3 regions of the Phyllobacterium zundukense genome follow, and region 3 is predicted to be linked to each of the others. Evidence: predicted binding sites of a transcription regulator. Region 3 holds the regulator's gene; each other region holds the start of a gene.

Region 1 (4,629 bases), on a different replicon from region 3:
TGCGCGCAGGTCCTGAGGCTGCCAAGGACAGCGTATTTGCTGTTAGCGGCCCAGCCGCCGAAGATGACGCCATAGACTTCGAGGCCGATCACGGCCAAGACGAAAAGGAGCGCCACATTCATGTTGGAGACGTAGAGTGTGATCTCGGCGCCGAGGATCGAGACGGTTTCGCCGAAGGGGATCGCGACGAACACCACAAAAGGCGGGGCGAGCGCCAGGATTGGCGCCAGTTTGAACAGGAAGCGGTCGGCCTCGGCCGGGATGTGGTCCTCTTTAGTTAAGAGCTTGATTCCGTCCGCCACCGGCTGCAACAGCCCGTGCCAACCCACGCGCATCGGCCCCATCCGCTGCTGCATGTGCCCGGCAATCTTGCGTTCCAGCCAGGTTAGCGGCAAGGGCAGCAGCAGCAGGATCGCAATCAGCAACGCGACCTTGAAGGCGATCAGGCCAAGGGCGACGATAAGTTCCATGATCCGCGACTACTCATTCAACGGGTTGAAACGCGCGACCGGACTTTGGCTCCGGCCATGCACTGAGCACTTTACGCTGCTACACGGTACGACGGCGACACACCACATGCAATGCCATCTTAGTTATGTCATCGCGGTAATGGTGTGTTTGGGGTTCCGTCGCAAATTTTTGAGGTGACACAATTGGACGCGAGTTCCGTTGTTCAGAAGGACGTCGATATCGATTGTCTGGACATATTAGAAAGGGTAGAAGGTATTCGCGTTGCGCGCGAAGCTTTTATCGATGCAGGCGAAGGAATCGGGTATCTTCATAAAAGCAGAATTGTAAACCGTCGGCCTTGTCGCTCAGCTCTCGATCCAAATCCCAAACGCGCCCTCAAGGGGCGCCGGGGAACTTTGGATTGACACCCCCACCCAATCTGTCGGGAACGGGCCGCCTCATCTGCCTTGCGGGTAGTTGGTATGCACACTTAGTCCGCACAAGCAGCGGTCAGGCTGCAGGAGGTATCGCATCAATCGCCACTGCCGCTACGCCGCGATTGCGCTGACAAGTGCGAGGTCGTGTTATCTCCCCTGCGCTTCGTAAATGTAGATGGTCGATTTATCATCTTCTGGTGCGAAATAGGCCATCAGGCTATTGTCTGTTGGTTCGATCCAGAACGGGTTTTGTGTCATGGGAAGCCCGGACTCCGTCCAGAGCTGGACCGGAATTTGGTAAACAGGGTGACCGGAAGCAAGATTGATGATCTCGAGACCGCCCAGCGCGAATTTCGGGCCATCCTTCTTGACCTGATAGTTGGTCAACCCACCACAGAGCATTTCGCTGTGGCCAAGATATTTGCAATCCTGATAATCGATATAGTGGGCCGGGTTCAGCGTGGCCAACTGTCCACGGTCAACATCGGCGTTCGTCACCTGTCCGTTCTCGTCAAGTGTAAAGGCGTAGAAGCGCCGCGATCCCCAGCTGACTGCGTTCAAGGTCTTCTTCTCGCTGTCGTGGACTACGCCGCCAAGATGGTCCCTGTAGCGAAAAACTTCCTGCGGCTTCATTGTCTGGGGATCGACTTTGTAGATGATGGACACGCTATTCGGCCTGTATTCGGCAACCGGTACGAAAATCGCTTTTCCGTCGAAGTCAATTCCACCCGGATGATAGATCGAGCCTTCGCCTAGGATCACATCTTCGACGAGATTGCCGTTTGAATCGACCTTGAAGAGATGACCCTTGCCTTCTCCCGTATCGCGATCATAACCGCCCTGCGACGTGTCGTATTTCGTGGTAGGCTTGGTGATCTCCACAGACGTGATGTAGAAAAAATCACCGATCTTCACCATTCCCTGTGGGTGAAACGTCGGAAAGGACAATTGGATTTGCCCGACGGCCTTCCAGACGGTTCCCCTGTCCAAGGTCTTGACCCTTTCGCTGATCGTGTCCCCGGTATCAGCGGTTTGCGAGAGGGCGGGGAAGGCAACTACCACCATCAAGGCGGCAATGGTGGTTGCCAATTTGAGATCTGCGAACATTTCACGCTCCGTCACTGTCATGTCGTTACCGAGAAGTACAATGGATCGGTGACAGCCACGTGAATTGAACAGCCCTATCACAAACTATGCCGTTGCAACGTGCGCACTCTGATGATTGATGACCTGCAAAGGTCGCCAGTGGCAATCGCGATGCCCGTAAGGCGATTGATTTGGATGTCTCGAACCATTCAAGCCGGCCGGAGCCTTCGGATAAGTCACTCCAGCGTTTGACTTCGAGTCGACGAAGCAGCATCGACCGGCGTATCAATAGATACCTCTTGCTAGCATGTCATGGTGTCGCCCAGGATGCTGCCGAAGGTACAATCCGCTCAAGCGCCCCGCGAAACAATTGGAGATTGACGGATAGCCAATACGCTGCGGATATTGCGGCTATGGATGATATCGAAATTTTTCAACGCATGGGGTTGGCGATTGCTATCGGCGCTGCGGTTGGTATCGAACGGCATTGGCGTGAAAAGGATGAGGAGGAAGGCAGCCGTACCGCCGGTATTCGTACCTTCACGCTGATTGGCCTGCTCGGCGGCGTCGCCGGATTGCTCGAACATTTTCTTGCACGTCCCGGCGGGATCCCGGGAGTCGTCCTCGTCGGATTCCTGGTGACCCTAACAGCCGTGTTCGCAGTGTTTCAGTTGCGCGAGGCGATCGCAGAGAAGAACTACAGCGCGACGTCGGTGGTTGCTGCCGTGCTGACATTCGCTCTTGCAAGTGTGGCGGTTCTCGGGAGCATGACCGTGGCATCCGCTGGTGGCGTGGTTCTCGTCGCAGTGCTTGCAAGCCGGGATTTCCTCCACGCCTCCATGCGGAAATTGCGCTGGTCCGAACTGCGCTCGGCGGTGATCCTGCTGGCGTTGACCTTCGTTGTTCTTCCCATTGTCCCAGCCGAACCCGTCGGACCATTCGGCGGTGTATCACCCTCGAAAAGCCTGATCATGATCATTGTCCTGGCTGCAATCTCCTTTTGCGGTTACATCGCTGTACGCCTGCTTGGCAGTGCGCGCGGCGAGATTGTCGCCGGTGCGATTGGCGGCGTGATCTCCTCCACGGCAGCGACGATTTCCAACGCTAGGCGCTCGACGAGTGACGACCTGGCGAGACCCCTTGCTGCGGGTGCCATCAGTGCCGGCGCCGTTTCTATGGTCCGAACCAGCTTTTTGGTCATGATGTTGGTACGGCCACTTGCTGCACAGCTTCTTCCGGTGCTGTTTGCGGGTGCAGCCGTCATGCTTGTCTATGCTGTCCTGCTTGCCCGGCGAAGTGCGCCCAAGCATGAGGAGGTCCTCCCGAAGAATCCCTTTGATCTCAATGAGGTGGTCAAGATGGCTTTTGTTCTCGTGGGTGTCGGATTTCTGGCCCGCGCCGCGAGCGAGGTTTTTGGCGACGCCGGCTTGCTCGTCGCCTCGGGTCTGTCAGGCCTTGCCGACGTTGATGCAGTGACGGTTGCGGTTTCGGGACTGCTGCCGAGCCTTTCGGCACAGACCGCTTTCCTGGCGATCGCCATTGCTGTCCTGTCCAACACGCTGGCCAAGGCTGTCTATGCGTCAATTTTCGGAACGATGGCCTTCAGCGCCCATGTCTGGAAAGCATCAGTCATGGCCATTGCCGTAGCGGCGTTGTGTCTTGTTCTGCTCAGACTGTTGTGATTTGGGATCAGTAAACCCGATTCCTCTGAGCTTGCACTGTATAAAACCCTTAATGCTTGCGTCGCTCCCCGCTGCCATCCTCTATAGCGGGATGGTATTCCGGATACTTCGTACAACAATGCCAGCGTTACGAGCCACGTTGCGAGTTCCTGACCACCCTCGGCCCATGCCCGCCACAAGCTGGTGCCACTGTCTAGTACGCCCGCGAGCGTTTTCCTGTGACCTGAACAGATAAGTGAGACATTCGGGAACGTGGTCTGCGGTTAGGATACGCCCTTGGTTCTGGACGTTAACTTATCATTTCACGCTGGCATTTTTTGACATTGGGCAGCCGGCAGCGACAAGCTCACTCGCGCCGATCTCATAGCGTCCGCCATGTGCATGGGCATAGCGGATAGCCGGCCGCGACACTTGGATGTCAATAGGTCGTGTCAGGAAAGCACGAACCTGCGATCCGTCGGGAAGGCGGAAACGAAGCCGCTCCACAACGTGACTCCGGCGTCCTCCGTCACGAGTTCCAGTGACGTTTCCGCCATGCACAAGAGAGCCTTCACCCGTTGGATGGAAACAGTCATCGGCGGTCTCGCATTACCGCACGAGCCAGCCGCCATCGACCGGCAGGATGGTGCCGGTTACATAGCTCGAGCCTGGAGCGGCAAGGAACAGCACCGAGGTATCAAGGTCGTCAGGAGTACCCCATCGTCCCATCGGGATGCGTGCGGAAATCTGACTGTTGCGCTCCGGGTCTTTTCGAAGCGCTTCGGTGTTATCGGTGGCCATGTAGCCGGGTGCAATTGCATTGACCGTTATTCCGTGCGGCGCAAGCTCGTTCGCCATGGCCTTGGTCAACCCGGCGATTCCATGTTTGGAAGCAGTATATGCCGGTACACGAATGCCACCCTGGAAAGTCAGCATGGAGGCGACATTGATGATACGCCCTGAGCGGCTGCTCTGGATCATGTGACGGGCCGCTG
Region 2 (4,629 bases), 650 kb from region 3:
CGATGGCCCGAGTGTCGAGGCTATCCGCACCATATGCGACGCACATTTTGCCTTTGGCACGACCGCCCTGCTGCCAACCCTGATTACCGATACGCCGGAGATAACGGCGGCGGCGCTGACTGCCGGCAAGGCTGCGGCCCAGGAAAAGGTTGCAGGCTTCATCGGCCTCCACATCGAGGGTCCGCATCTGTCGGTAACGCACAAGGGCACGCATGATCCAAAACTGATCCGCCCGATGGACGATGCGGATCTCGTTGCCCTTATCGAGGCGGTGCAGGAACTGCCGGTTCTTCTCACGACAATAGCGCCGGAGACAGTCCCCATAGACAAGATCAGGGCGTTGGCCGACGCCGGAGTGATCGTCAGCCTCGGCCACAGCGGTGCCTCCTACGAAGTTGCGATGGCAGCCAAAGATGCGGGTGCCACCATGGCGACACATCTGTTCAACGCGATGAGCCAGCTTGGGCATCGCACTCCCGGCATGGTCGGAGCGGTTTTGCAATCGGGCGAACTGTCCGCGGGCCTGATTGCCGACGGCTTTCATGTCGACAAGGCCTCGATGGCTATTGCGCTGCGTGCCAAGCGGGGGCCGGCAAAGATTTTCCTCGTGACGGACGCCATGTCGACCATAGGCACGGACATTACCTCTTTCACGCTGAATGGCCGCAAGATCACACGTGCCGGTGGCCGTTTGACGCTGGAAGATGGCACGCTTGCCGGCGCCGATCTCGACATGATCTCCGCCGTGCGCTTCGTCCACCGCGAACTGGGGCTCCCGCTCGACGAAGCATTGCGCATGGCCTCGCTCTATCCGGCACAGAGCATCCGCATCGATCATCACTATGGCCGGCTGACGGCGGATTACGTCGCCAACATCGTCCATCTCGATGACAAGCTCGATGTCAATCACGTCTGGATCGACGGAGACTCGCACTACGCGCGTTGACGCCGCGAACCGATTGGCCATACTCATCAACGTCAACCAGCCGGAGAATGAGAATGGCCAAGGACGCCCTGATCGTCATTGACGTGCAGAATGATTTCTGCCCGGGTGGAGCGCTTGGCGTGGATGGCGGCGACGAGATCGTTCCGATCATCAACAAGCTCATCATGCGCTTCGACCATGTCATCCTTACCCAGGATTGGCATTCCGCCGGGCATTCCAGCTTTGCGTCGTCGCATCCCGGCAATGCCCCCTTTGAAACGATCATGATGCCCTATGGCGAGCAGACGCTATGGCCGGACCACTGTATCCGGGGAACCGCAGGCGCTGACTTCCATCACGATCTGCAATGGACCAAGGCTGAACTGGTGATCCGCAAGGGCTTCAGGCCGCACGTCGACAGCTATTCGGCCTTCTTCGAAAACGACCACACGACCCCTACCGGCCTCGCCGGTTATCTCCGTGAGCGTGAAATCACCAACGTGACCTTCGCCGGTCTCGCGACGGACTATTGCGTAGCCTATTCCGCGCTGGACGCGATAGAAAACGGATTTGCCGCCGATGTGCTTCTCGACGCATGCCGGGGTATCAACCTCGGTGGTTCGCTGGCCGCGATGATAACAAAAATGCGCAAGGCTGGCGTCACATTGGTCTAACAATCCGAATTACATGGCGCAAAATTGAACAGCTGAGCATTTTTTCCACAGGCTTGAACCGAGGTATTGGTCCAAAGTCATAAAGCTGTTGTTTCTCTGTCACATAATGGAGATACTGCCCTCAAGCGCACTTCAGATGACGCCTTATCATGGGAGATTGAAATGACTTATCGCGGTACACGCTTAAGCCTTGCTCTTGGCATTATTCTCGCTTCATCCACCTCATCCTTTGCCGTCACCGAAATCAGTTGGTGGCATGCAATGACCGGCGCCAACAACGAAGTCGTTGAGACGCTGGCAAAGGAATTCAATGCGAGTCAGAGCGAATACAAGGTGGTTCCGGTATTCAAGGGTACCTATCCGGAAGCACTGAATGCCGGCATTGCCGCATTCCGTGCCAAGCAGGCCCCTGATATCCTCCAGGTTTTCGATGCCGGTACGGGCGTCATGATGGGCGCTGAGGGCGCGGTCAAGCCGGTTGCCGACATCCTGTCGATGGGTGGCGCAAAGTTCGACAAGAGCCTCTATTTGCCCGGCATCGTTTCGTATTATTCGAAGCCAGACGGCACGATGCTGTCCTTCCCGTATAACAGCTCGTCGCCGATCCTTTACTACAACAAGGACATCTTCAAGAAGGCCGGCCTTGACGAAAACAACCCGCCAAAGACATGGCCGGAAGTCTGGGACGCTGCAAAGAAGATCAAGACCAGCGGCGCCGCCAAATGCGGCTACACTTCCGCTTGGCTGACCTGGATTCACACGGAAAATTTTGCCGCCTGGAACGACGTTCCCTTCGGTTCAAATGAAAATGGTATTGCCGGTGTCGACGTTGAGCTGAAGATCAACGCACCGCTCTTCGTCAAGCACTTCCAGGAACTGGCGGATCTCGCCAAGGATGGCACGTTCCGATATGGCGGACGCACTTCGGAAGCCAAGCCGTTGTTCCTTTCGGGTGAATGCGGCATCTACAATGATTCATCGGGCGGGCTTGGTGATGTGGTCAAATCGGGGATGAATTACGGAACTGGTCCGTTGCCCTATGATCCGGAAGCCAAGGGTGCGCCACAGAACACGATACCGGGCGGCGCCAGCCTCTGGGTCTTTGCCGGCAAGAGCGATGAGCAATACAAAGGCGTCGCTGCCTTCTTCGGCTTCCTGTCCAAGACCGACATCCAGGCACGCCTGCACCAGGTTTCGGGTTATCTGCCGGTAACGCTGGCTGCCTATGAGGAAACCAAGAAATCCGGCTTCTATGACAAGAACCCTGCCCGGGAAATTCCGATCAAGCAGATGATGGGCAAGGCTCCAACCGAAAACTCCAAGGGCGTTCGCCTCGTAAACCTCCCGCAGGTTCGCGACATCGAGAACGAGGAGTTCGAGAACATGCTGGCAGGTAAGCAGACGGCCCAGCAGGCTCTCGACAATGCCGTCAAGCGCGGCAACGCTGCGATAAAGCAGGCCATCGGCCAGTAATTATCCCCTCATGATCGCCCTGTCCGTACACGCTACGGACAGGGTAATTTTTCACACGAGGCATGCATGGCATCGTCAACACGCGTCACTTTTCCAAACAAGTTTTTGCCCTATCTGCTGCTGGCACCGCAGCTCGCCATTACTGCGATTTTCTTTTACTGGCCCGCATCGCAGGCTATCTATCAATCGGTGCTGCGCGAGGACCCCTTCGGGCTGTCGACGCAATTTGTCGGCCTCAACAATTTCAGGCGCGTCCTGGGCGATCCGAACTACCTGAACTCGCTGCAGGTCACGGTGATTTTCTCCATAGCGACAGCACTTATAGCAATGGTGCTCGCTTTGCTCCTCGCAGTCATGGCCGACAAGGTTGTCCGCGGCAAAGGCATCTACCGCACGCTGCTGATCTGGCCCTATGCGGTTGCACCGGCTATCGCCGGCATGCTCTGGCTCTTCCTGTTCAATCCGTCGATGGGTACGCTGGCCTATCTCGTCCGAACGGCAGGATATAATTGGGACCCCCTGCTCAACGGCGATCAGGCCATGGTGCTCGTCGTTTCAGCCGCAGCCTGGAAACAGATCAGCTACAATTTCCTCTTCTTCGTCGCGGGTCTGCAGTCGATTCCCAAATCGCTGATCGAAGCCGCCGCCATCGATGGCGCAGGTGAGACAAAACGTTTCTGGACCATCGTCTTTCCGCTGCTGGCGCCGACAACGTTCTTCCTGCTGGTCGTGAACACGGTCTATGCCTTCTTCGACACGTTCGGCATCATTCACGCGGTCACTGGCGGCGGCCCCGGCAAGGCGACGGAAACGCTGGTCTACAAGGTTTACAATGATGGTTTCGTCAATCTGATCCTTGGCGACTCGGCAGCGCAATCGGTGATCCTGATGGTCATCGTCATCGGCTTGACGGCGATCCAGTTCCGCTATGTCGAGCGCAAAGTCCATTACGGCTGAGGGCGGAACATGATCCAGAACAATCCCATCGGCCGCCTCGTTGCCCATATCATACTGATCATCGGCATTCTGGTCGTGGCTTTCCCGATCTATTACACCTTCGTCGCCTCGACGCAGTCGCTGCAGGAAATAATGCATCCCCCGCTGTCGCTGCTGCCCGGCAGCCATTTCTGGGAGAACTATTCAGCAGCACTCTTCGGCGGTGTCGGCCGTATTGGCGGTGTCGGCGTCGACCGCCTTCTCTTTAACACGGTGGTCATGGCGCTCGCCATTGCCGTCGGCAAGATCGTCATCTCGATCCTGTCGGCCTATGCGATCGTCTTCTTCCGCTTTCCTGGCCGTATGGTTTTCTTCTGGCTGATCTTCATCACGCTGATGCTGCCGGTCGAAGTACGCATCCTGCCAACCTACAAAGTGATGGTCGATCTCGGCCTGATCGATACCTATACGGGGCTAACGCTGCCGCTGATGGCATCGGCCACGGCAACGCTGCTGTTCCGGCAGTTCTTCATGACAATCCCCGGCGAGCTCGTCGAAGCCGCACGCGTCGATGGCGCAGGACCGTGGCGCTTCTTCAAGGACATCCTCCTTCCGCTATCC
Region 3 (4,629 bases):
TCTCTCCCGACCCTAATCTCGCCCCATCGTGAAAGGACCTATGATGCGGTTTGAAGGAACAGCGGCCTATGTGGCTGATAAGGATTTGATGATCGCGGTGAATGCCGCGATTGCACTGGAACGCCCGCTGCTCGTCAAGGGTGAACCGGGAACCGGCAAGACGGAACTTGCGCGCCAGATCGCCGCTGCGCTTAACCTCGATCTCATCGAATGGAACGTCAAATCCACAACCAAGGCGCAGCAGGGCCTCTATGAGTACGACGCCGTCAGCCGCTTGAGGGATTCGCAGCTTGGCGATGCGCGCTTCAATGAGATCAGGAACTATATCAAGCCGGGGAAGCTATGGAACGCCTTCACCGCAGACCAGAAAGTCGTGCTCCTGATCGATGAGATCGACAAGGCCGATATCGAGTTCCCCAATGATTTGCTGCAGGAACTCGATCGCAACGAGTTCTTTGTCTATGAGACCGGCGAAACCATTCAGGCCGTGCACAGGCCCATCGTCATCATCACTTCGAACAATGAGAAGGAGCTGCCCGACGCCTTTCTGCGCCGCTGCTTCTTCCACTACATCAAATTCCCCGATGTCGACACGCTGACCAGGATCGTCGAGGTGCATTATCCCGGCATCAAGAAGAACCTCGTTCGCGCCGCCCTCACCCAGTTCTACGAAATTCGCGAGGTTGCTGGCTTGAAGAAGAAGCCCTCAACCTCCGAGGCGCTGGACTGGATCAGGCTGCTCGTTGCCGACGATGTTGCACCCGAGGATCTGCGCGCCGACCCGAAAAATGCTTTGCCCAAACTGCATGGGGCGCTTCTGAAAAACGAGCAGGACGTACACCTGTTCGAACGACTGGCATTCATGGCGAGGAGACAGGGATAAATGAGCGTTGAAATCCGCCCATTGCAGACATCCGACGAGACCGAATGGCGCCGGCTGTGGACTGGCTACCTGACCTTCTATGAGACCACAGTTGCGGAAGAAGTCTATCAGACCACATTCGCCCGGCTGACTTCCGGCGCCGACCACGAATATCGCGGTTTCATCGCGGAACTTGACGGTAAGCCGGTTGGCCTCACCCATTATCTGTTTCATCGCCATTGCTGGAGCATCGAGAACGTCTGTTATCTCCAGGATCTCTACGCCGATCCGGAAGTCCGCGGCAAAGGTATCGGCCGCGCCCTCATCGAGGCAGTCCACGCCGAAGCAACCAAGGCCGGCGCACATTCGGTTTACTGGACGACCAACCAGAACAACACGACGGCCCGCCAACTCTATGACCGTATCGCCAAGGTCACGCCTTTCATCAAATATGTGAAGATGGTCTAGAGGCGATGTTCATCCCCTTCTTCCTGGAACTCAAAGCGGCGAAAATTCCCGTATCCCTGGGGGAATATCTGACGCTGCTCGAGGGGATGGATGCGGGGCTCGTGACCTATGACGTTGAAGGGTTCTACTATCTCGCCCGCTCCGCGCTGGTGAAGGACGAGCGGCACATGGACCGCTTCGACCAGGTTTTCGGCCATGTCTTCAAGGGCATCGAAGCCTTGCATGGCGAAGGTGCCGTCGACGTGGCCAATCTTCCGGAGGAATGGCTGCGGCGACTGGCGGAAAAACACCTGACCGAGGAAGAGAAAAAACTGATCGAAGCACTTGGCGGCTTCGACAAGCTGATGGAAACCCTGCGTCAGCGCCTCGAGGAACAGCAGGGCCGTCATCAGGGTGGGTCGAAATGGATCGGTACGGCAGGCACGTCACCCTTCGGCGCCTATGGCTATAACGCGGAAGGCGTGCGGATCGGCCAGGACGAAAGCCGCCATCACCGGGCAGTCAAGGTCTGGGACAAGCGGGAGTTCAAGAACTTCGATGACAGTGTTGAGCTCGGCACGCGCAACATCAAGGTTGCACTGAAGCGACTGCGGCGCTGGGTGCGCGAGGGCGCCGAGGACGAACTGGATCTCTCGGGAACAATCAGATCCACCGCGGAACACGGCTATCTGGATGTGCAGATCCGGCCGGAGCGGCGCAATCATGTCAAGCTGCTGATGTTCTTTGATGTCGGCGGTTCCATGGACGAGCATATCAAGATCGCCGAAGAGCTGTTCTCAGCCGTGCGCTCCGAGTTCAAGCACATGGAGTATTTCTACTTCCATAATTGCCTTTATGAGGCTGTGTGGAAGGACAACCGCCGCCGCTATACCGAAAGCATCCCGACGCAGGATGTCATCCATAAATATGGATCGGACTACAAGGTGATCTTCGTCGGTGACGCGGCGATGGCGCCCTATGAAGTCTCGCATTCTGGGGGTTCCGTCGAACACTGGAACGAGGAAGCCGGTGCTGTCTGGCTCACACGTGTGCTCGACCAATGGAAGAATACGGTCTGGCTCAATCCCACCAAGGAAGCCTATTGGAACTACACGGCATCGACGTCCATGATCCGCGGAATTTTCGCGCAGCGGATGTATCCGCTTACCCTTTCAGGCATCGAGACCGCGACCCGCGAACTCTCGCGTAAGCACTGAACGCTCAGCCGAACGAATACCCGGCGCCGCGTACGGTGCGGATCGGGTCGATCGAACGGCCAATATTGATCGCCTTGCGCAGCCGTCCGACATGCACGTCGACCGTGCGGTCATCGACATAGATATCCGCGCCCCAGACATTGTCGAGCAGCTGGCCGCGTGAGAACACCCGTCCCGGCGACTGCATCAGGAATTCCAATAGGCGGAATTCCGTCGGCCCGAGCTTCAGTTCACGTTCCTTGCGGAATACGCGGTGCTGCTCACGGTCGAGCTTCAGGTCGCCGAAGCTCAGAACATGCGAAAGAAGACTCGGATTGACGCGGCGTAGCATCGCCTTGATGCGGGCGAGAAGCTCCGGCGTCGAGAACGGCTTGACCATATAGTCGTCCGCACCGGTCGCCAGACCCCGCACCCGCTCGCTTTCCTCACCGCGTGCCGTCAGCATGATGATCGGCAGGATTTCCGTCTCGCGCCGGGCTCGGAGGCGCCGGCAAAGCTCGATGCCGGAAAGACCGGGCAGCATCCAGTCAAGGATCAGAAGATCCGGCACCTTCTCGCGCAACGCAATTTCCGCTTCGTCGCCGCGCGTGATCGTCTCAACAATATAGCCTTCAGCTTCAAGATTGTACCGGAGAAGGACGCTCAAAGCTTCCTCGTCCTCCACAACGGTGATTTTGGGGGCTATCGCCATGGCTCGTTCTATCCTGGATTACGATTGTCTGGCTTCGTCGACGACGATGCTGTGAGTCTGGTCTTCCTTCGGTCGCTCGGCCGGCAATTGCGAACCGGTGACGATGTAATAGACGGTCTCGGCAATATTGGTAGCGTGGTCGCCAATACGCTCGATGTTCTTGGCGCAGAACAGAAGGTGCGTGCAAGCCGAGATGTTGCGCGGATCTTCCATCATGTAGGTCAGTAGTTCGCGGAACAGCGAGGTATAGAGCGCGTCGATCTCGTCATCGCGTTCACGCACAATGTTTACCTGCTGGACAGAACGTGTCGCATAGGCATCCAGCACATCCTTGAGCTGCGTCAGGGCCAGTTCGGCGATAGTCTGCAGACCGCGATAAACCGACAGCGTCTGCCGGGTATCGGTAACGGCAACGACCCGCTTGGCGATGTTTTTGCCGAGATCGCCGATGCGCTCGAGATCCGAGGAAATACGGATCGTGCCGATGATCTCGCGCAGATCGATAGCCATCGGCTGACGCTTGCCAATGATGGTAATGGCCTTTTCATCGATTTCCCGTTGACCGGCATCGAGGATCAGATCGTCCGAAATCACGCGCTGTGCCAGCGCGTTGTCGGAATTGACCATCGCGGTGACCGCCTGTTCGACCATCCGTTCCGCATGACCGCCCATCTCTGCGATCTTGTGCGTCAGGAACTTCAGTTCATCGTCGTAGGAACGCACAGTATGCTGGGCCTGCTGTTCGGTCATGTTCTTACCCTCGTTTCCTCACTGCGACGAGCGTCTTAACGAACGCACAAAGGACGCAGTAACAATTTGAATACTCAATCAGCCGAAGCGCCCGGTGATATAGTCTTGTGTTCGCTTTTCTGACGGATTGGTGAACATCATTTCCGTATCGCCCACCTCTACCAGATTGCCGAGATGGAACATGGCTGTCCGCTGCGAAACACGGGCTGCCTGCTGCATCGAATGCGTCACGATGACGATCGTGTAGTTCTGGCGCAATTCGTCAATCAGTTCTTCGACCTTGGCTGTAGCAATAGGATCAAGCGCCGAGCACGGTTCATCCATCAAAATGACTTCCGGGCTGACGGCGATGGCGCGCGCAATGCAAAGGCGCTGCTGCTGACCACCGGACAGACCGGTTCCCGCCTCGTGCAAGCGATCCTTCACCTCGTCGAACAGGCTGGCGCGGCGCAAGCTCTTCTCAACGATTTCCTCGAGCTGCTGGCGATTCTTGGCGAGGCCGTGAATACGCGGGCCGTAGGCGACATTTTCGAAGATGGACTTCGGAAAGGGGTTAGGCTTCTGGAACACCATGCCGACACGGGCGCGTAGTTCCACAACATCGATCTTCGGATTGTAGATATCCTCGTCATCGAGCGTGATCTTGCCGCCGATCTTGCAGC

Evidence for each region. Region 3 encodes PhoB, which activates phosphate uptake and scavenging genes when phosphate is short. Its sites were predicted from a motif close to TGTCATNNANCTGTCAT; they were not measured.
Region 1: a site for PhoB is predicted at 2,032-2,048, ahead of BLM14_RS24960 (DUF6454 family protein). Genes of this name have one in related genera too.
Region 2: a site for PhoB is predicted at 1,675-1,691, ahead of ugpB (sn-glycerol-3-phosphate ABC transporter substrate-binding protein UgpB). Genes of this name have one in related genera too.

Annotation. Positions count from the first base shown of each region.
Region 1 covers NZ_CP017942.1:401,163-405,791, reverse strand. The annotation lists gene nuoH (NADH-quinone oxidoreductase subunit NuoH) at 1-470, opposite strand, end outside; gene BLM14_RS24960 (DUF6454 family protein) at 1,035-1,994, opposite strand; gene BLM14_RS24955 (MgtC/SapB family protein) at 2,387-3,655, shown strand; gene BLM14_RS31305 (hypothetical protein) at 4,087-4,230, opposite strand; gene kduD (2-dehydro-3-deoxy-D-gluconate 5-dehydrogenase KduD) at 4,244-4,629, opposite strand, start outside.
Region 2 covers NZ_CP017940.1:950,332-954,960, reverse strand. The annotation lists gene nagA (N-acetylglucosamine-6-phosphate deacetylase) at 1-946, shown strand, start outside; gene pncA (bifunctional nicotinamidase/pyrazinamidase) at 1,000-1,599, shown strand; gene ugpB (sn-glycerol-3-phosphate ABC transporter substrate-binding protein UgpB) at 1,762-3,072, shown strand; gene ugpA (sn-glycerol-3-phosphate ABC transporter permease UgpA) at 3,139-4,029, shown strand; gene ugpE (sn-glycerol-3-phosphate ABC transporter permease UgpE) at 4,039-4,629, shown strand, end outside.
Region 3 covers NZ_CP017940.1:296,987-301,615, reverse strand. The annotation lists gene BLM14_RS01470 (AAA family ATPase) at 44-883, shown strand; gene BLM14_RS01465 (GNAT family N-acetyltransferase) at 884-1,330, shown strand; gene BLM14_RS01460 (vWA domain-containing protein) at 1,336-2,526, shown strand; gene phoB (phosphate regulon transcriptional regulator PhoB) at 2,531-3,217, opposite strand; gene phoU (phosphate signaling complex protein PhoU) at 3,236-3,967, opposite strand; gene pstB (phosphate ABC transporter ATP-binding protein PstB) at 4,046-4,629, opposite strand, start outside.